DNA from 4 places in the Rhodococcus jostii RHA1 genome. Region 1 is predicted to be linked to each of the others. Evidence: riboswitches for the same ligand, from Rfam matches in the RefSeq annotation. Region 1 holds a riboswitch; each other region holds the start of a gene.
The links. Region 1 has a riboswitch for S-adenosylmethionine ahead of RHA1_RS30485 (bifunctional o-acetylhomoserine/o-acetylserine sulfhydrylase). Riboswitches for the same ligand answer to the same signal wherever they lie in the genome.
Positions count from the first base shown of each region.

Region 2: another riboswitch for S-adenosylmethionine. It lies ahead of RHA1_RS53535 (putative leader peptide); the one in region 1 lies ahead of RHA1_RS30485 (bifunctional o-acetylhomoserine/o-acetylserine sulfhydrylase).
Region 3: another riboswitch for S-adenosylmethionine. It lies ahead of RHA1_RS21365 (aminotransferase class V-fold PLP-dependent enzyme); the one in region 1 lies ahead of RHA1_RS30485 (bifunctional o-acetylhomoserine/o-acetylserine sulfhydrylase).
Region 4: another riboswitch for S-adenosylmethionine. It lies ahead of RHA1_RS53530 (putative leader peptide); the one in region 1 lies ahead of RHA1_RS30485 (bifunctional o-acetylhomoserine/o-acetylserine sulfhydrylase).

Region 1 covers NC_008268.1:6,720,834-6,726,101, forward strand. The annotation lists gene RHA1_RS30470 (bifunctional methylenetetrahydrofolate dehydrogenase/methenyltetrahydrofolate cyclohydrolase) at 1-632, shown strand, start outside; gene RHA1_RS30475 (DUF3017 domain-containing protein) at 634-918, shown strand; gene metX (homoserine O-acetyltransferase MetX) at 950-2,074, opposite strand; gene RHA1_RS30485 (bifunctional o-acetylhomoserine/o-acetylserine sulfhydrylase) at 2,071-3,354, opposite strand; SAM riboswitch class IV at 3,469-3,589, opposite strand; gene RHA1_RS30490 (NADP-dependent isocitrate dehydrogenase) at 3,864-5,087, shown strand.
Region 2 covers NC_008268.1:2,363,311-2,368,578, forward strand. The annotation lists gene RHA1_RS10880 (ABC transporter substrate-binding protein) at 1-693, opposite strand, end outside; gene RHA1_RS10885 (amino acid ABC transporter ATP-binding protein) at 731-1,513, opposite strand; gene RHA1_RS10890 (amino acid ABC transporter permease) at 1,510-2,490, opposite strand; gene RHA1_RS53535 (putative leader peptide) at 2,636-2,710, opposite strand; SAM riboswitch class I at 2,718-2,814, opposite strand; gene RHA1_RS10895 (sulfite exporter TauE/SafE family protein) at 3,027-3,794, shown strand; gene RHA1_RS10900 (HAD-IIA family hydrolase) at 3,871-4,662, shown strand; gene RHA1_RS10905 (LppA family lipoprotein) at 4,684-5,223, opposite strand; gene RHA1_RS10910 (alpha/beta hydrolase) at 5,220-5,268, opposite strand, start outside.
Region 3 covers NC_008268.1:4,625,186-4,630,453, reverse strand. The annotation lists gene RHA1_RS21375 (flavin reductase family protein) at 1-321, shown strand, start outside; gene RHA1_RS21370 (LLM class oxidoreductase) at 327-953, opposite strand; gene RHA1_RS53640 (putative leader peptide) at 1,003-1,071, opposite strand; gene RHA1_RS21365 (aminotransferase class V-fold PLP-dependent enzyme) at 1,100-2,395, opposite strand; SAM riboswitch class IV at 2,447-2,561, opposite strand; gene RHA1_RS21360 (MCE family protein) at 2,641-3,888, opposite strand; gene RHA1_RS21355 (purine-cytosine permease family protein) at 4,185-5,268, shown strand, end outside.
Region 4 covers NC_008268.1:2,356,363-2,361,630, forward strand. The annotation lists gene RHA1_RS10850 (ABC transporter permease) at 1-573, opposite strand, end outside; gene RHA1_RS10855 (ABC transporter substrate-binding protein) at 577-2,211, opposite strand; gene RHA1_RS53530 (putative leader peptide) at 2,364-2,447, opposite strand; SAM riboswitch class I at 2,452-2,545, opposite strand; gene RHA1_RS10860 (NtaA/DmoA family FMN-dependent monooxygenase) at 2,593-3,987, opposite strand; gene RHA1_RS10865 (LLM class flavin-dependent oxidoreductase) at 4,003-5,061, opposite strand; gene RHA1_RS10870 (LLM class flavin-dependent oxidoreductase) at 5,058-5,268, opposite strand, start outside.

The DNA.
Region 1 (5,268 bases):
AGCTCGACGCCACCATCGACGAGCTCAACGCCAACCCGGACTGCACCGGCTACATCGTGCAACTCCCGCTGCCGAAGCAGCTCGACGAGAACGCAGCCCTCGAGCGCATCGACCCCGACAAGGACGCCGACGGCCTGCACCCGGTCAACCTGGGCCGGCTGGTGCTGGGCAAGAAAGCGCCGCTGCCGTGCACGCCGCGCGGAATCCTGCACCTGCTGCGCCGGTACGAGGTGCCGATCGAGGGGGCGCACGTCGTCGTCGTCGGTCGCGGTGTCACCGTGGGCCGCCCGATCGGTCTGCTGTTCACCCGGCGCAGCGAGAACGCCACCGTCACCCTCTGCCACACCCGTACGCGGGATCTCGGAGCGGAGGTCCGCCGCGCCGACATCGTGATCGCGGCGGCCGGTGTTCCCGGTCTGATCACGGCCGACATGGTCAAGCCCGGTGCCGCGGTCCTCGACGTGGGTGTGAGCCGCACCGCGGACGGGCTGCGCGGCGACGTGGCGGCGGATGTCGCCGAGGTCGCCGGCTTCCTGTCCCCGAACCCCGGTGGCGTCGGGCCGCTCACCCGTGCCTTCCTGCTGACCAACGTCGTGGAGCGGGCCGAGCGTGTCGCAGCGTCTCTCGGCTGAGATGGCCGACTGGGGGCAGTTCGCGAAGAAGAATCTGCCGATGCTCGCAGTCCTCGTCGTCATCGTCGTCGCCGTCGTGTTCGTGCTCGCGGATCGGTGGCGGCGAGGCGCGTTCGTGTTCGGCGTGGCCACGCTGCTCGCGGCGGTGTTCCGGTTGATGATGCCGTCGGAGCGCGTCGGACTGCTCGCGGTGCGCAGCAAGCCTTTCGACGTGGGTGCGCTGGTGGCCGTCGGGGGCGCGATCGTGTGGCTGGCCGTGTCGATCGACCCGCTCGGAACCGACTAGCGGTCCGAGCGGGTGTCGTCCCGCACGGGGGTCAGCGTCCCGCGCGGGCCAGTTGCATCGTCTCGGAGAGCAGTTTCGCGACGGCGGCGGCCTCGGTGAGGAACCCGTCGTGGCCGTCCCGTGAGTTGAGCACCCGCAGACCGTCGCAGGTGGGGATGTCGTTGGCCAGATCCTCCTGCAGGCGGATCGGGTACAGGCGGTCGGAGTCGACGCCGCCCACGATGACGGGTGCGGTGATCGTCCCCAGCGCCGCGGCGATGCCACCGCGACCGCGGCCCACGTCGTGCCGGTTCATGGCCTCGGACAGCAGCACGTACGTGCTCGGGTCGAACCTGCCGACCAGCTTGTCGGCCTGGTGCTGCAGGTAGCTCTCGACGGAGTACCGGCCGCCGCGCCACGGGTCCTCGCCGTCCTGCGGCGAGTTCGCGAACCGGGAGTCGAGTTCGGCCTCGCTGCGGTAGGTCAGGTGCGCGATCCGGCGGGCGATGCGCAGTCCGGCCCGGGGGATCCGGCCGGTGCCGTGATAGTCGCCGCCCTGCCAGTCGGGGTCGCTGGTGATGGCCGCGATCTGAGTGGTCTGCGTGCCGATCTGGTCGGCGGTCGCGCGGGCGCCGACCGCGAGAATGAGCGCGGACGCAACCTGGTCCGGGTAGGTGACGGCCCACTCGAGGGCGCGCATTCCGCCCATCGAACCGCCGACGACGGACGCCAGCTTGTCGATGCCCAGCAGGTCGGTGAACTTCTTCTCGGCCGCGATCTGGTCGCGGATGGAGATCTCGGGGAAGCGGCTGCCCCACGGGCGCCCGTCCTCGGCGATCGAACCGGGACCGGTGGTGCCGCGGCAGCCACCGAGGACGTTGGTCGCGATGACGCACCATTCGTCGGTGTCGATCGGCGCACCGGGACCGACCATCCCGGTCCACCAGCCGGGGGAGGGGTGTTCGTCGGTGACGGGTCCGGTGACGTGGGAGTCGCCGGTGAGGGCGTGCTCGACGAGCACCACGTTGTCCCGGTTCGGGGACAGCTCACCCCATCGCTGCACGGCGAGGGACACCGACGGGATCACTGTTCCGCTCTCGAGTTCGAGCGATCCGATGTCGATGGTGCCGAGACGTCCGTCCGCCACGGGCAGGTTCTGTACAGCGCTCACGGTCAAGATGCCGCCGCCGTGAGTCCGGTCTCGATATCGGCGATGATGTCGTCGATCCCTTCGATGCCTACAGCCAGGCGGACCAGTCCGGGGGTGACGCCGCTGGCGGCCTGCTCCTCGGGGGTCAGCTGGGAGTGTGTGGTGGACGCCGGGTGGATCACCAGCGAGCGGACGTCGCCGATGTTCGCGACGTGGCTGTGCAGGGTGAGCGCGTTGACGAACTTCTTGCCGGCGTCGATGCCGCCGGCGAGTTCGAACGTCACGATGGCGCCCGCACCCCGCGGCGCGATCTGCTTCGCCCGGTCGTGCCAGGGCGAGGACGGAAGCCCGGCGTATCCGACGGACACGACCTCCGGCCGCGCCTCCAGGTACTGGGCGACGGCGGTCGCGTTGGACACGTGCCGTTCCATCCGAAGGCTCAGCGTCTCGAGACCCTGGGCGATGAGGAACGCGTTGAACGGGGAGATCGCCGAGCCGAGGTCGCGGAGCAGCTGCACGCGCGCCTTGAGGGCGAACGCAGGCGGTCCGAGTTCGGAGTAGACGACGCCGTGGTAGCTCGGGTCCGGGGTGGTGAAGTTGCCGTGGCGGCCCTGGGTCCAGTCGAACGTGCCGCCGTCGACGATGACTCCGGCGATCGCCGTGCCGTGGCCACCGAGATACTTGGTGGCGGAGTGCACCACGATGTCCGCACCGTGCTCGAGGGGGCGGATCAGGTAGGGGGTGGCCACCGTGTTGTCGACGATCAGGGGGAGCCCGTGCTGATGTGCGATCCCGGAGATGCCCGGCAGGTCGAGGACGTCGTTGCGGGGGTTGGAGATGGTCTCGCCGTAGAACGCCTTAGTGTTGTCCCGGACCGCGTCCTTCCACTGCTCGAGGTCGTCGGGGTCCTCGACGAACGAGACCTCGATGCCGAGCTTGGGCAGCGTGTAGTGGAAGAGGTTGTAGGTGCCGCCGTACAGCCGCGGGCTGGAGACGATGTGGTCGCCCGCCTCGGCGAGGTTCAGGATCGCGATCGTCTCGGCGGCCTGTCCGGAGGACAGCAGCAGGGCGGCGACGCCGCCTTCGAGGGCGGCGATGCGCTGCTCGACCGCGTCCTGGGTGGGGTTCATGATGCGGGTGTAGATGTTGCCCGGCTCGGCCAGACCGAACAGCGCGGCAGCGTGATCGGTGCTGTCGAACGTGTACGAGGTGGTCTGGTAGATCGGCAGCGCCCGCGCCTTGGTGGTCGCGTCGGACGTCTGCCCGGCGTGGATCTGCTTGGTCTCGAACGACCAGTTCTCGGTCATGTGCTGTCTACTCCAGTGGTCTGACGAGGCGCGACAGAGTTGCTGGTTCGTTCGCGCGCAGGGCTTGTCTGGGGTCTATCTACGACAACAACACATCATGAACCTCCGATGTCGGACCCGCGCTTGTCACCCGACTGTTGTGTGAATCAGGAAACCAGGTCATCACCCGGGGCACCCCACCGCGGTGGAGGGTTGCCGGCCAGCTAGCCGGGGCTCGTTGCTGGCACTCATGACCTGGAGTGAATCTTAGCGGCTGGGGTGGAACGACCGGAAACGGCACCGATTCACGGCCACTAGCAGGGAAAAGTTACCCGCGAGTAGGGACGGCCTGCGTGCCCCACGTCTTGCGCGCGTGGCGCATAGCAGTACGCTTGTCTTGTTTACGTGCGGTCTCCCAGCGGCCGCTTCGACCGTTTACGTTTGAAAAGCGAACCGTTCGCGGACCCACTCACAAAGTGCGCCCGCAACCGTGTAACCAGGGAAACTTCCTAGGAGGACGCGAAGCACCCATGTCCAAAATCAAGGTTGAGGGCACCGTCGTCGAACTCGACGGCGACGAGATGACGCGCATTATCTGGCAGTTCATCAAAGACAAACTGATCCATCCTTACCTGGATGTGAATCTCGAGTACTACGACCTCGGCATCGAATACCGGGACGAGACCGACGACCAGGTGACCATCGACGCGGCCAACGCCATCAAGAAGCACGGCGTCGGCGTCAAGTGCGCGACCATCACCCCGGACGAGGCACGCGTCGAGGAGTTCGGTCTCAAGAAGATGTGGCGGTCGCCCAACGGCACCATCCGCAACATCCTCGGTGGGACGATCTTCCGCGCGCCGATCATCATCTCCAACGTTCCGCGACTGGTTCCGGGCTGGACCAAGCCGATCATCATCGGCCGTCACGCCTTCGGCGACCAGTACCGCGCCACCGACTTCAAGGTCCCCGGCCCCGGCAAGGTGATGATCACCTACACGCCCGAGGACGGCAGCGAGCCGATCGAGCACGAGCTGGTGAACTTCCCCGAGGGTGGCGGCGTCGTCCAGGGGCAGTACAACTTCACCAAGTCCATCGAGGACTTCGCGCGTGCCTCGCTCAACTACGGCCTGCAGCAGAACTACCCGGTGTACCTGTCGACCAAGAACACCATCCTCAAGGCGTACGACGGCGCGTTCAAGGACATCTTCCAGCACGTCTACGAGACCGAGTTCAAGTCGGAGTTCGACGCGGCAGGACTCACCTACGAGCACCGACTCATCGACGACATGGTCGCGTCGGCGCTCAAGTGGGAGGGCGGCTACGTCTGGGCCTGCAAGAACTACGACGGCGACGTCCAGTCGGACACCGTCGCGCAGGGCTTCGGGTCGCTCGGCCTCATGACCTCCGTGCTGCTGACCCCGGACGGAAAGACGTGTGAGGCCGAGGCCGCACACGGCACCGTGACGCGTCACTTCCGTCAGCACCAGCAGGGCAAGCCGACGTCCACCAACCCCATCGCGTCGATCTTCGCATGGACCCGTGGACTCGAGCACCGCGGCAAGCTGGACAACACCCCCGACGTCATCGGCTTCGCCCAGAAGCTCGAAGACGTGGTCATCAAGACCGTCGAGGGTGGCCAGATGACCAAGGACCTCGCGATGCTGGTCGGCGGCGACCAGGGCTACCTGACCACCGAGGAGTTCCTCGGTGCGCTGGACATCAACCTCCAGAAGGCCATCGCCGAGCAGTAGGCATCGAGCCACAGCGCTACCGACGGGACGTCCCTCACGGGGCGTCCCGTCCGGCGTCTCCGGGCCCGGGTGAGTCATCTCACGGTCGCTCGATGCGCGAAAAGCGGAATCCGGGGAAGAGAATTTCGATGTGGGTCGTTGCGCAACGAGGCGCCGTGCGCCGCGTAGCCGTCTCCCTGCC
Region 2 (5,268 bases), 4.4 Mb from region 1:
GATCCGGCCCGACGCGAGGGGCAGGTAGTAGTCGGTGACGTTCTGGTAGTACGTGATGTCGGTCGGTTCGAGCCCCGCCGCGACGTTCTGCTCACTCCACTTCACCAGCAGCGCTTCCTGATTGGTTCCGGAGGAGACCGCGATCTTCAGACCCGCGACGTCCTTGGGCTCCTTGATCTGGATGCCGCTGCCCTTCTTCGTCTCGAACGCGACCGTGTCGAGGCGGTACGTCGAGAAGTCGTACTTCTCCTTCCGCTCCTCGGTGACGGTGACGTTGGAGATGAAAGCGTCGGCCTCCCCCGAATCGATGCGAACGAAGTTCTGCGCCCAGTCCGCGGCCTGGAGATCGACCTTCAACCCGAGAACGTCGCCGATCAGGTACGCAAAGTCGGTCTCCGAGCCGATGAGCGTCTTGTCGTCGTCGGCGTAGAAACGCAGGGGCGGGGCGGAACCGGCGCTGCCCGTCACGATGAGGGTGCCGCGGTCGCGGATCTGCTGGGGGACCTTCGCGGCGATCGACTCGACCTCGTCGGTGGTGATGCGATTCTGGTCGGCGGTGAGGTTGTATCCGGCAGCCGAGGTCGGCCCCGATCCCTCGTCCTCGACGTCGCCGCCCCCGCACGCGGCGGCGAGCAGCGCGACGGTGGTGAGGGCCGAGGCCAGAATTTTCGTACGGAACCGTGCGGTGGACATGTGTGCCTTTCGGGTTTCCACACCGAGGTGTGGAGAATCAGAGAACTCGGGAGAGGAATGCTGTGGTGCGGTCGTGCTGCGGGTTGTCGATGACCTGCGAGGGCGGGCCCTGTTCCACCACGACGCCGGCATCCATGAAGACCGCCGTGTCGGCGACCTCCCGCGCGAAGCCCACCTCGTGGGTGACGATCACGAGGGTCGCGCCGTCCCGTGCCAATTGCTTGATCACGGCGAGGACCTCGCCCACCAGTTCGGGGTCGAGGGCCGACGTGGGCTCGTCGAACAGGATCACCGCCGGGCGCAGTGCGAGGGCCCTGGCGATCGCGACCCGCTGTTGCTGGCCGCCGGACAGTTGTCGCGGGTACTCGTGAGCCTTGTCACCCACGCCCACCCGTTCGAGCAGCGCAATCGCCTCGGCCTCGACCTCGGCCCGGTCGCGGCCCTGCGCCGACACCGGCGCCTCGATCACGTTCTCCAGCACCGTGAGGTGGGGGAACAGATTGAAGTTCTGGAAGACGAATCCGATCCGGGAACGCTGCTTCAGGATGTCGCGTTCACGCAGTTCGTGCAGTTTGCTGCCCTTGCGCCGGTAACCGATGAGGTCGCCGTCGATGCGAATGGTGCCGCGGTCGACCTTCTCCAGGTGGTTGAGCGTGCGCAACAGCGTGGACTTGCCGGAACCCGACGGCCCCAGGATCACCGTCACCTCGCCCTTGCGGACCAGCAGGTCCACACCCCGCAGGACTTCGAGTGCGCCGAAGGACTTGTGGACTCCGCGAACTTCCACCGCGTACTCCGCCGGATGGGCTTCGGTTGTCATTTCGTGGCACCTCTCGGTACGGAGACGCCGGCGTCACGGATCTCGGCAAACTTTCGGGTGAGCTTCTGCCACGGAGTCGGCGGCAGCGCCCGTGCCGATCCACGTGCGTAGTGCCGCTCGACGTAGTACTGGCCGATCGACAACAGCGTGGTCAGGATGATGTACCAGATCGTCGCGACCATCAGCAGTGGCACGACGCGGCCGTTGCGGCCGAAGATCACCTGAACCTGGTAGAACAATTCGGCAATTGCCATCGTCGACACGATCGAGGTGCCCTTGAACAGGCTGATCACCTCGTTCGCGGCGTTCGGCAGGATGCCGCGCATCGCCTGGGGCAGAACGATCTTGAAGAACTGACGTCGGCGCGGGATGCCCAGCGACTGCGCCGCTTCGATCTGCCCGTGGTCCACCGAGATGATGCCGGAGCGGATGATCTCGGCGGAGTACGCGGCCTGGTGCAGGGCCAGACCGATGACGGCGGCGGTGAAGCCGCTGATGACACCGTTGACCTCGAACGTGAAGAAGCCCGGACCGAACGGAATGCCCAGCGACAGAGTCTGATACAGGTACGTGATGTTGAACCAGAACAGAAGCTGCACGATCAGCGGAATCGACCGGAACGCCCAGATGTACACCCAGGCGATCACCTGCAGCACCGGGTTGTGCGACAAGCGGCTGACCGCCAGCACCACACCGAGTGCGAATCCGAGGATCGTCCCCCACAGTGTCAGCTTCACCGTCATCCACAGGGCCTGCAGCACGGAGCCGGCGGTGAAGTACTTGGCGAACGTCGCCCAGTCCCATCCCGGGTTGGTCGCGAGGCCGTGGACGAACTGGGCGAGCAGTACCAGCACGGCTGCGCTGACGACCCACCGCCACGGATGCCACCTCCGCGCCACTTCCAGCGCGGCGTCCCCGTCGCCGGAGGGCACTGAATCGAGGGGCGCGGCCGAACGCGCCCGGACGGGGGCGCTCACGCTCCCTCACCACTTACGACAGACATCACTGAGGCGGCCTTTCACCTGGAAACGGGACTGCAGGAGGGCGCGTCTTCCGCGGGATGCGGGCGCGCGTCAGGCACTCACCGGGCGAAATGCCCGGTGAGCGTGCTGTGAGACCTCGTCAACAGTGGCAGGAGGTGGTCCGGCACAGGTCGATGTGCCGTCTGCGCCACGCAGGGCGCGCGAGGTAGTTCATGTGCTGCCTTCCATCGATCCCGGCGGTAGCACCCGCACCCGAAAAATTCGGAAGGGTTGCTGCGACGTCAACGAGCCAGGTCTCTCGGTCGCTCTGGATGGTTGAAGCGAACACTAGCCGCATTCCCGAACCCCGTCAACACGGGGTATTTCCCTGCAACACAGGGAAAATGGTGCCGATCGCCCGCAAGAATCACCGTGCGCAGAAGTACTGACAGACGGAGATCCATGCGGTTGGATGATGCGTGCAGCCCTGTATCTCCGTGGTCGTGCGACCCGGCTGCCGGGCCTTCCGAGGCCCTTGTAACGTCGCCTCGGTGACACCACTCGAAGTCATCGCGATCCTGGTAGCCGGTGTAGGCGCGGGCGCGATCAACGCCATCGTCGGCAGCGGCACGCTCATCACCTTCCCCACCCTGGTGGCGTTCGGGTTCCCTCCGGTGACCGCCACGATGTCGAACGCGATCGGCCTGGTCGCCGGTGGCGTGTCCGGCACGTGGGGGTACCGGCGGGAACTGGCCGGGCAGGGGCCGCGGCTGCGGTGGCAGATCCCGGCGTCACTGTGCGGTGCGGTTCTCGGCTCGTGGCTACTGCTCCACCTACCCGAAACTGTGTTCGAACTCGTCGTCCCGGTGCTGCTGATCCTCGCCCTGATCCTGGTGGTGTTGCAGCCGAAGATTCAGGCCTGGGCGAAGCAGCGCGGCAGCCACGAGGCGGGGCTGAGCCCGGCGCGCCTCACCCTGCTGACCGTCGGGACGTTCGCCGTGGGAGTGTACGGCGGATACTTCACCGCCGCGCAGGGCATCCTGCTGATGGGTGTGATGGGCGCGATCCTGCCGGAGAGCCTGCAACGGATGAACGGCGCGAAGAACCTGCTCTCGCTCATCGTCAACGTCGTCGCCGCGACCGCGTACACGCTCGTGGCCTTCGACCGGATCAGCTGGGCGGCCGCCGGCCTGATCGCGGTGGGCTCGCTGCTCGGAGGCGTCCTCGGCGCCCGTTACGGCCGCAGGCTGTCGCCGACCGCATTGCGGGGAACCATCGTCGTCGTCGGCCTCATCGGTCTGTTCCGGCTGCTCGCATAGTCGCGCATGCACCCTCCCGCTCCCTCATACTGAGTCGGTGAGCAAAGACGTAGAGCACCCGGGCTGGACCTATCTGATGGACATGGACGGCGTTCTCGTCCACGAAGAGCACCTGGTCCCCGGGGCAGACCTGTTCCTGGCCGAACTCCGGGAGTCGGGTACCCCGTTCATCGTCCTCACCAACAATTCGATCAGGACTCCGCGCGATCTCCGCGCCCGTCTGCTCCGCACCGGCCTGGACATTCCCGAGGAATCGATCTGGACGTCCGCCCTGGCCACCGCGACGTTCCTGGCGAGCCAGCGACCCGGTGGCAGCGCCTACGTCGTCGGCGAATCCGGGCTCACCACCGCACTGCACGACATCGGGTACGTCCTCACCGACAACGATCCCGACTACGTGGTCCTCGGCGAGACCCGCACCTACTCCTTCGAGGCGATCACCACCGCAATTCGGTTGGTGGAGAAGGGCGCTCGCTTCATCGCCACCAACCCCGACCCCACCGGCCCGTCCCGGGAGGGTTCCCTTCCGGCCACCGGATCCGTTGCCGCACTGATCAGCAGGGCCACCGGTCGCGACCCGTACTACGTGGGCAAGCCGAATGCTCTGATGATGCGCTCGGCGCTGCGGGCCATCGGCGCGCACTCCGCGAACACGCTGATGATCGGCGACCGCATGGACACCGACATCGTCTGCGGGCTCGAGGCCGGGCTGCAGACCATCCTCGTCCTCACCGGAATTTCGACGCGGGATTCGGTGGAACTGTTCCCGTACCGTCCCACCGCGGTGCTCAAATCGGTCGGCGATCTGGTCGGCCGCACGTCGGATCCGTTCGGCGATGCGGCTCCGCCGCCCGTGAGTACTTCTTAACCGCGGGACGTTAACAAGTACTCACGGGTGGCGGCAGCCGGTGATGCCCCTGATCGTCGCTGCCCTGTACGTCCCGAACGTGATCCGGTTCCCGTCCCCACCGGCGAACGTCACGTCGTGATGTCCGGGTCGGTCGGCCTGCACGTCGAGCCGGTCCATTCCGGCGTCGGCGGTGATCGCACGGGCCGCGGCCAGCACGGCGGGCCAGTCGGCGTCGCGGATCGGGGTGTCGGACAGCAATACCGGCGTGGTGACGGATTGCCCCTCCGTGTACGCATACGGTCCCGGGCATCCGCCGCCCTGGCTGCGTTCGCGATGCCACCGCCACCGGACATCCGGTGCAATCGCTGCGACGGCCTCGCTGATCCGCATCAGCGCGTCGGTGACCTGCCGCTCGGTGACCGCGAGTGTCGGCCGGTCGCTCAGTCTCGCTGCCGCCGCCGCAACCTCCTGGTCGCTGAAGTTGTACGGGTTGTCCGTCACGCCACCACATCCGCTCGTCAGGATCGCCGCGCCGATCACGGCGACCGCCTTCCTTGCCCATTCGCCGCGGACCGTCACCGGACAGCCAGGTCCGGCATGCCGGCGACGATCACCGCCATGTTG
Region 3 (5,268 bases), 2.1 Mb from region 1:
GATTCGCTGGTGATCCACCTCCTCGGGGAGCACCAGCAGCACCTGGCTCAGCGATTCTCCCGAAGCGCCGACCAGCGGTTCGCCGACGAGTCGCTCTGGGCGCGACTCGACACCGGCGAACCGGTCCTCCACGGAACTCCCAGCTGGTTGCGGGTCATCGTGGACCAGCTGATCCCCGTCGGCGATCACACGCTCGTCATCGGCCTCGTCACCCGCGTCCATGCCGAGGCAGACGACGACTCCGCTTCGGCTCCCCTGCTGTATCACGAGGGCCGGTATTACCGGCCCACTCCTCTCGGTTCAGCGAACGACGGCAACTGACCTGGTCAGGATGCCAGTACCCGCTCGCGGAGCGGGAGGTCGAAGCGGCGCAGCGCTTCGTCGACGGCGTCGGCGGAGGTGACGAGACCTCGCTCCTCCAGCCACGGAAGGGTGCCGTCGACGAGCTGCTCCAGAACTCTGGGCAGCGACAGCGGCAGCACGGTCACACCGTCGGCGACGCCGGCCGCCTGGATGTCGGCGATGAGCCCGGCGAGGCCGACCGGAGTTCCGATGTACTGCAACGACACCGGAGCACGCGGCGCCTCCAGGGCGCTGTCGAGGAGGGCCAGCTCCTTGCGGGCGGCGCGGGCCTCTCCGGCGATGAGCACCTCGAGGTCCACCAGGACGGTGACGCTGTCGGGGTCGCGACCGTCGGCGACGAGTTCGGCGCGGATCCGCGCGCGTTCCTGCTGCGCCTCACGCAGATCGGAGGCCCGGATCCGGACGACGTTCGGCGGGAACGACGTGAGGTCGAGCTGATCCGTCGAGTCGGCGGTCAGGTCCACCCAGTAGTCCGCGCCGTTGATCGGCCGCGTGCCGGTGGCACCCTCGGCCGCCGGGTGGTGGCCGGAGCCGGTCAGTTCGACGGCGATGCGAAGGGGACGGGATACGAAGGCATTGTCTCGAGACATAGGGGTTCCTCGGGAATGACGTGTGAATGAAACAGAGCTGGAAGAACGGTCAGCTCGAACACATACCCGAGGCGGTTCGGCACAGATCGACATGCCGACGGCACCAGTGAGCAATCATTGTGCTCCCAGCCTGCGATGCCATGCCGTCATACTAGCGCGTCCCGCGAAAAACGCGTCTCCGGCACCGGATTCCACTGGCCGCTCTCCTTGGCGTAGGTCCAGCTCCGGCGGCCCGCCACCAGGGTGCGCACCGCGTCGACCAGCCGATCCACGTCCTCTGAGCAGCTTCCGAGACCCACACTCACCCGCACGGCGCCGTCGGGCCTGCCGAGGCGCCCCAGCAGCGGATGGGCGCAGAACCGCCCGTCGCGAACTCCGATTCCGTGTTCGGCGGAGAGGTAGGCGGCGATCTCTCCCGGCTCGAACCCGTCGATCGTGAACGTCACGATCCCCACGGTGTCGGGGGCGTCCGACCACAGCCGCAGGAATTCCAGGCCGTCGACGGAGCCGAGGCCGTCGAGGAGCCGGCCGGTGAGCGCGGCCTCGTGTGCGGCCACCGTGCCGAAGTCCAGCTCGGACAGTGCATCGCACGCGGCGGCGAGCGCCGCCGCGCCGAGCACGTTGGGGGTTCCCGCCTCGTGCCGGGCAGGGGCGGGCGCCCACTGGGTCGATTCGACGGTCACGTTCCGGACCGCCCCGCCGCCTGCGAGATAGGGCTCGGCGGCGTCCAGCCAGTCCCGGCGGCCCACCAGCACACCGGCACCGAAGGGGGCATACAGCTTGTGCCCGGAGAACGCGAGGTAGTCGACGCCCCACTCCTCGACGTCGATGCGCCGGTGCGGCGCGAGCTGAGCGGCGTCGACGAGAATCCGTGCGCCGCAACGATGCGCCACCTCGGCGAGGGCGGCGATCGGCAGAACCTCGCCGGTCACGTTGGATGCACCCGTCACCGCGAGCAGGGCGGTGGGCTTGGAGCACAGTTCGGCGACGAGCAGGCGGATAGTCTCCTCCAGCGCGTCCGCCGCCCTCACGACGCGAGAGTTCTTCCACGGCAGCAGGTTCGCGTGGTGCTCGATGTCGAGGACCACGGTGCTGCCGGGGACGCAGCCGGCGAGCAGATTCAGCGAGTCGGTCGTGTTCCGGGTGAAGACCACCACCTGGTCCTCACTCGCTCCGACGAATCGGGCGACCGAGTCGCGGGCCTTCTCGTAGCACTCGGTCGAGACCCGCGACGCGTAGCCGGCGCCGCGGTGCACGCTGGAGTACGTCGGGAGCAGTGCCCCGATCCGGTCGGTCACCTGCGCCAACGCCGGCGCACTGGCGGCGTAGTCGAAGTTGACGTAGGCACAGTCGCCTCCCTGAACGAGCGGAACCCGCAGGTCGGAGCCCGAAACCTGGGCTAGGGGGGCAACACACACGTCAGCGGTCAGTACAGCAGTCATCACGACATCCCTCGTAGTCAGGGACTCGTCGCAGGGTCGGTGCCCTCTCGGAGTCCGCGCTTGCCGGGTCCGGTATGGACCTCAGCCTGGTCGTCACCCGGAGCACCCCGCCGCGGTGGAGGGTTGCCGACCAGCTAGCCGGGGCTTGACGCTGGTACTCGTGACCTGTTTCGAAGATTGCAGGATCGACGCGCAGTTGTCAACCCGAAACCGGGAGGGCCGGGATCCGGGCCGCGGAACTCGCGTCAGTTGGGGGTCACCCCGAGGAGCGGGGCGAGCTGACTCGCAATCGGGTTGAGGTCCAGCTTGTTCGGGTCCTTCTTGGGCGTGGAGTCCCACGGCTGAACGGTGGCGGGGTCGCCGAACACGATCCGGTTCGCACTGCGGACGCCGGTGAGACTGCCCTGTGGGGCTTCGCAGGACGCGGCGGTGTTCTGCGGGAAGTCCTGCTGCGTGTCGTCGAAGTTCGGGTCGTTCCGCCTCATCTCCTGGAGGATCGCCTGGGTGCCCTCGTAGCCGACGGTGCACGACGGCGGATTGTTTGTCTCGGCCACCAGGCCCAGGTGCACGGTTCCGTCGTCGGGCGCAATGGTCGACGACGCCGCCGCCACCCCCGGCAGGTACACGAACAGGGTCTGCAGAGCCGTGGCCTGCACCGCGATCGTCTTCGCCGTGGCGGACAGGTTGGCGAGGTTCGTCGTGGCACCCGGTCCGGCCTCCGAGACGAGTTGTCCCACTTGATCGCTCGCCGGATTTCCGTTGTCGATCAGCCGCCGGACGTCCGGGTCGCTGCTGCGCAGCCGATCCGCGAGCGAGTCCAGGTCGGCACTGAAATCCTTGATCGCCGAGGACTGTTCGGACTGCGTGTCCAGCACGGTGCGACCGTTGCGCACCAGAGCCAACGTCCGGTCGAGCGATTCCGCGCCCGACGCCGACAGCCCCGACAACGAGTCCGCGAGCGACTGAAGGTCTTCGCCCTTGCCGTCGAACGCCGCGCCGAGTTCCGTCACGACGGTGTGGAGCGCGTCGATCGGCACGGATTCCGCCAATCCCTGTGTGCTGGCGAGCAATTCTTCGACGGGTACCGGCGTCGACGTGTCGGCGACGGCGATACGGGATCCGTCCGCGAGGAAGGGCTCGCGATCGGCGGCGGGCCGAAGGTCGACGTACTGCTCGCCGATCGCCGACCTGTTGGCCACGACGGCTTTCGCAGACGCGGGAATGTCGGGCGCGCTCGTGTCGATCCGCAGTTCGACGACGACGCCGTCCGGGGTCAGGGACAAGTCCCCGACGCGGCCGACCGGCACGCCGCGGTACGTGACTTCCGCATTGGTGAAGATGCCGCCCGACGTCTCCAATTCGAGGTTCACGGTGTATTCGCCGAACCCGAGGAGATTGCCCAGGCGCACGTAGTTGGCACCCACGTAGACGAGGCCCATGAGGGCCACGAGAACGAAGCCGATCAGCTGCCACCGGACGAGCGGCGACCTCACCGTCCACCCTCGATGTCGCGTCGACCGAACGTCGTCCCCACTTCGGGGAGCCGGCACCGGTTCGCGAGACGATTGGTGATGGTGGCGACAGGCACAGGCACTCCGATGACAGAGGGATACATGAGACGAGAGGTAACACATATATCTAGTCCGGTCGCCGTAGCAGCGCAAACTCCGCACCGCCCTCGGTGGCACACGTCACTCCCGGGCCTTGACTGAATTTTCAGTTTGGAATACGTTCATTTCCCAACAGGACGTGATGACTGTCACCTCCGCCCCAGAATGTGAGGTCCGCAGTGTCCACGAATCTCGATCCGACGACGCCCGTCGACGACACCGCTCCCTCCCCGCCGGAGGACCGCTTCGGACACGTCGAGACGATCGGCGTGGAGTACATCCCCGAATCGGAACGCGATTCGCGACCGCTCAACATGCTCGCCGTGTTCTTCGGCGGCAATCTGGCGTTCTCGGTGATCGTGTTCGGCTGGCTCCCCATCACGTTCGGACTCGGCTTCGGCAGTGCGGTCGCGGCCAGCGCGGTCGGCATCGGACTCGGCACGCTCCTCATAGCTCCCCTGTCACTCCTCGGCCCGCGCACCGGCACGAACAACACCGTGTCGAGTGGTGCGCACTTCGGAGTGAGCGGACGGATGATCGGCTCGGGGCTCACCCTGCTCTTCGCCCTCGCGTACGCCGCGATCGCGGTCTGGACCTCGGGTGACGCGCTGATCGCCGCCGCCCACCGCCTGCTCGGCACACCGGTCGACAACGGCATGCTCGCCCTCGGCTACGGCATCATCGCCGCCGAGATCGTGGCCGTCGCGCTGTTCGGCCACGGCACGGTGGTCGCGCTCCAGAAGTTCGTGCTGCCCGTCGTCGCCGCGCTGCTCCTGCTCGGTGTGTTCGCGTTCGGGGGTCGCTTCGACGGCGGAGCGGGCAGCGGCGACTATCTCCTCGGCGGGTTCTGGCCCACCTGGATTCTGGCCGTGGTCCTCGCCGTCGGCGGTCCGCTGTCGTACGCCCCGACGCTCGGCGACTACAGCAGGCGGATCTCCCGGGTGCGGTTCAGCGACCGTGCGATCGTCGCGGCCACCATGGCAGGCATCTTCTTCGGGCTGTTCCTGACCGCGGCCTTCGGATCGTTCACCGCGTCGACGTTCACCACGCTGAGCGACTCCTACGTTGCCGACCTGGTGGCCGAGGCGCCCGGTTGGTACGTGCTGCCGATCGTCCTCGTCGCCCTCGCAGGAGGACTCGGCCAGGGCGTCCTCAACGTCTACGCCAGCGGCCTCGACCTGGAAGCGCTGATCCCCCGGTTGCGCCGCGTCCACACCACGCTGATCACGTCGGCGCTCGCGGTGGCCCTGCTCTACATCGGCG
Region 4 (5,268 bases), 4.4 Mb from region 1:
GGCGCCGGTCGGCAGCGCGAGCGTCACCGCCGGGAGCACCAGTGTCGCGATCCCCTGGTCACCGAACGCCGGGAACGCCTTCAGCCGGAACGAGAACAGCTGCAGCAGAATCAGTCCCACCCAGAACGTCGGCACCGCGACACCGAGCGGAGGCAGTGAGAACAGCAGATTCCGCACCCAGTGGACCCTGGTGTAGGTGGCGAGGAACGCGACCGCTGCCCCGACCACGACCGCGAGAACCAGCGCCGCCGACGCCAGCGCGAGCGTGCTGGGGACCGCGTTCCCGATCGCCTCGGTCACCGATTGCCCGGTGGCGATCGAGTACCCGAAGTCACCGCGGACGGCGTGGCTCAGCGAGTTCCAGTACTGCACCCACACGGGCTGGTCGAGGCCGTACCGCGCCTGCAGCTCCGCGACGGCGGCCGCGTCGACCGTCGTTCCGGTGGACGCCGAGTCGACGGCGATACTCACCGGGTCGGACGGCAGCAGGAACAGCACGGCGAACGACACGGTGAACGTCGCCCACAGGACGGCGATCGCCTGCAGCACGCGGAGTCCGAGGTAGCGAATCATGGCTCAGCGTCCGCTGATCCAGGTGTCGAAGAACTGGAGCCGGGCCGAGGCCTCGAACTTCAGGTCCTGCACGTTGGGGCCGGCGCCGATCGCCTGCGACAACTCCACCGTGGGGATCCACAGGCCGTTGTCGAGCACCTGCTGCTGGGCGTCGGCGACGAGCGCGCTCCGCTCGGTGGTGTCGGTGGCGGCGAGTTGCTTCGCGAGCACGTCGTCGAGCGCGGGAATGGGTCCGCGGTTGTTCAGGTTGCGGCCGTCGAGGCCGAACTGGGTGCGGAGGATGTCACCGTCGGCGCGGGTGCTGTTGTAGTAGGTGGCGTCGAAGTCCTTGGAATTCTGGCGGGCGGTGGCCTCCGGAGTGGACACGAGATTCAGCTGCAGATCCACTCCCACCTCTTTGAGCTGCTGCTGCACCAGTTCGAGGATGGCCTGGTTGCCGGCGAACACGGAGCTGAACAGAACGGGGAAGCTCAGCTTCTGACCGCCCTTCTCGCGGATGCCGTCGGCACCGGGAACCCAGCCCGCCTGATCCAGGATCGACTTCGCCTTCTCCGGGTCGTACGTCACGTCCGGCAGCGCCACGTAGCCCGGGGTGCGGCTGGCCAGCGTGCTGGTGGCGGGTTTGAAGTTGGGCCCGAGTACGGTGTCGACCAGTTCCTGCCGGTTGATCGCCGGGACCAGCGCGCTGCGCACGACGGGGTCGACGAGCGGTCCGCGAGTCACGTTGGGCTGGAAGCCGAACGGGGTCCCGGGGTTCGACGTGGTGAGCACCTGCCCGCCCGCGCCTTCGATCTGCGGGGCGTCCTGCGGCAACGCGTCACTGATCGCGTCCAGCTGTCCCGAGGACAGGCTGCCCGTGCGGACACCGGATTCGGGCACGACACTGAACTCGATGGTGTCGAGGTACGCCTCGCCGTCGTGGCCGAACACGTCCGAACCCCAGTTGTATCCGGCGCGCTTGGCGAGGGTCACCGACTTGTCCTGCTGGTAGTCGGCGTACGTGAACGGCCCGGTGCCCGAGATGTTGCCGGTGCACCGCTCTTCGGCGGACTTCGCGACGGACGCATCGGACAGGATGCCCAGCTGCGGGGTGGACGACGCCTGCAGGAACTGCGCGTTGGGTGCGGCGAAGTCGACCTGCGCGGTCAACGGGTCGATCACGGTGGTACCGGTGTAACCGGCGAGGTAGCTGGCACCGAGCGGGGCCTTGGCGCCGGAGAGGGTCTTCACGATGGCGTCGAGATTCTTCTTCACCGACTCCGCGGTGAAAGGTGTTCCGTCACTGAACGTGACCCCCTCCTTCAGGTGGAATGTGAAGGAGGACGCGTCGGCGTCGGTTTCCCAGTTCTCGGCGAGCCACGGTTTGAGTTCGCCCGTCTCCGGGTCCTGGTCGGTGAGCGAGTCCACCACCTGACGAGCCACGTAGATCGTCTGATTCGTGCCCGACTGCGCGGGGTCGGCGCACGTCGGTGCCTGGGAGAGGCCGTAGCGGAGTGTTCCGCCCGGCTGTGCGGGGCCCGCATCCGCGGAGGAACTGCTGGAACCGCCACCGCAGGCGGTGAGCGCCGTGGCCAGCACGGCGGCGGCGCCGATACCTGCTGCGATGCGGGCACCGCGGTGGGGCGAGGACAAAAGCACTGATGGCACCGAGAACTCCGTGATCTCGAAGAAGTGCCGTGCGCGCTGCCCGTCGTATCGGCAGCGCTCACGCGCACAGGAAGGTGAAGGACACCGGATCCGACGCGGATGCGGTGTGAAGAGCCGGAACCCCGAGGGATCGAGGTGGCAGGTCAGCTGTGACAGATCGAGGTGGACAGCCGGCAGAGATCGACGTGCAGGCGCCCCCAGGCGCTCACGAAACCTTCGGTCAACATCGTTCCTCCATCGATCCCGGCGGTAGCACCCGCACCCGCAGGGCGGGGGGTTGCTGCGACGTCAACGAGCCAGGTCTCTCGGTCGCTCTGGATGGTCGTTACCGAGTGTAAGAGATCGCCGGTCGTGGCGCCACACGGACCCCCGCTACCCGACCACCTGCCGGGACTCGACCTCCCGCCGCGACAGGGCGGGCCGGAGCCCGAGGTGCTCACGCAGGGTGGAGCCTTCGTATTCCGTTCGGTACGAACCTCGCTCCTGCAATTCGGGCACCAGCAGGTCGACGATCTCGTCGAGTCCGGTGGGCACCAGATACGGCGAAATGTTGAACCCGTCCGTGGCGCCACTGCGAACCCACCGGGTGAGTTCGTCGGCGACCTGCCCGGGAGTACCGGCGAAACCGGAGCGCTGGGTGGTCGCGATCGCAACCTGACGCAGCGACAGGCTCTGCGCCTCTGCCAGGGCCCGCCATTCCCGGGCGATGGCGAGCGGATCCTTTCCGTCACGCGCCGCCCCACGGGTGACGGAGATCGGCGCGGGCACCGGATCGAATTCGGGCAGTGGGCCGTCCGGGTCGCGATCGGACAGATCGCGGCCCCACACCTGACCCACCAGCGACAACGCCGTCTGCCCGGTGTACTGGCCCTCGAGAACCCAGCGCACCTTCTCCTCCACCTCGGACGCGTTCTCCGCGAGCACGATCTGCGTGCCCGGCAGAATCTTGACGTCGTCCTCGGGACGCCCGGCACGACGCAATCTCGCCCTGATGTCCTCGGCGAAAGCGAGCGCCTCGTCGAAATGCGTTCCGTGCCGGGAGAAGATCACGTCGGTGTGCGCGGCCGCGAAGTCCCGGCCCGCCGGTGAGTCGCCGGCCTGGAAGATGACGGGATGCCCCTGGGCGCTGCGCGGCAGCGTCGGAGTGATCGTGACGTCGAACTGCGACGTGCGCCGGGACACCTCCCGCACCCCGTCCGGGGTCGACCACGACGGTGCGTCGGTGCTCGTCGCGACCGCGCCGTCGGCCCACGCATCCCAGATCGCCCGGGCGGTGTCGAGGAACTGCCCGGCCCGCTCGTACCTGTCCGCGTGATCGAGGAAGCCGCCGCGCCGGAAGTTCTCACCGGTCCACGCGTTGTCCGTGGTGACGGCGTTCCAGCCGGCACGGCCACCGGACAGCAGGTCCAGCCCGGACAGCCGCCGGGCGAGGTCGGCCGGCTCGTTGTAGGTGGTGTTCTGGGTGGCCACCAACCCGATGTGCCGGGTGATGCCGGCCAGCGCCGAGAGCTGGGTGATCGCGTCGGGCCTGCCCACGATGTCGAGATCGAGAATCTTCCCTCCCTGTTCCCGCAGGCGCAGGCCCTCACCGAGGAAGAAGGCGTCGAACAGGCCACGCTCGGCGGTCAGTGCCACCCGCCGGAACGTTTCGAAGTCGATCTGCGATCCGCTCGACGGATCGGACCAGATCGTCGTGTGGTTGACGCCCTGGAAGAAGACACCGAAGTGCACCTGGGCGCCGGGTCTGGCGTACGAGTTGTCGGTCATGTTCTCCACAACCTTTCAGCGAGAAGAGTCTTCGAGGCGCTCGGCCTGGAATCGGGTGACGGGACGGTCGAGGCCCAGCGTGCTGCGCAGGGTCGAACCGGGGACGGGACGGTGGGCGATGCCGGCACGGAGAAGTGCCGGGACCACGTACCGCGCGAGCACCGGAAGATCCTCGTCGACGACGGCGGGATGCAGGCGCACACCCTCGACGTGCGCATCCAGGGCGCGGAACAGTTCCACCAGCCCGCTGGCATCGCCGGCGAACGACAACCGTCCGCTCGGCGGGGCAGGCGTCGACGAGCCGAGCGCGACATCCAGTTCGGCGACCACCAGCGGTGCGCCGCCGACCTTCGCGCGCCCGGCGGCCTCGACGGTGTCCTCGAGTGTCGGTCCGGACACCAGCACCACGTCGACCAGCGACGGATCGGTGTCCCCCTCGACGCCGAACACCACCAATTGCCCCTGCGGTGGCCGGGGCACGATGGCCGGACCCTTCACCGAGTACGTCTCGCCCCGGAAGTCGATGTAGTGCAATCGGTCGCGGTCGACGAAACGCCCGGTGGCGTAGTCGCGGATCACCGCGTCGTCCCCCCACGAATCCCACAGGTCCCGGACCACGGTGATCGCGTCCCGTTCCTCCCGCGCGAGGTCGGCGGGTGCGGTGACCTCGGCCCGGCCCAGTGCGCTCGCGACCCGCGGGTCGGTGTCGCGTGCCGGGATCCAGCCGCCGCGACCACGCGACGCGTAGTCGAGCGTCGCGAGTTGGGAGGACGTGTGGAACGGCTCGGCGTACGTCGTGCCGACGACCGGTACGAGTCCGATCGTGCTGGTGGTCGCGGCAACGAACGCCGCGCGGTTCACCGCGTCGATCCGGCCGACGGGTCCCCCGTGGGCGCCGGGCGGCAGCAGGGAATCGTCGAAGGAGGCGAACGTGAAGCCGGCGTTCTCGGCTGCCGCGACGCGGTCCGCCACCGTTCGCCCGGTCAGCAACCGGTCGGGTGTGTGCGCGGCGCGCCGCCAGGCTTCGGGATGCGCACCCTCGCCATCGAGTTCGATGCCCAGAAACAGGCTCATGCGTCTTCCTCCTCGGTGCCGGCCGCGAGGGGGCGGCTCGGAATGGTCTCGCGCAGCGTGGGTGCCACCTCGGCCTGGAACAGCTCCAGGCTTTCGCGGTGCTGCTTGTCGCTGCCGACGCGGTCGGCGCTCAGGTGGATCACCTCGTGGCCGAACTGCTCGTGGTAACGCTGCACCTTGTCGATCACCTGCTGCGGGCTGCCGATC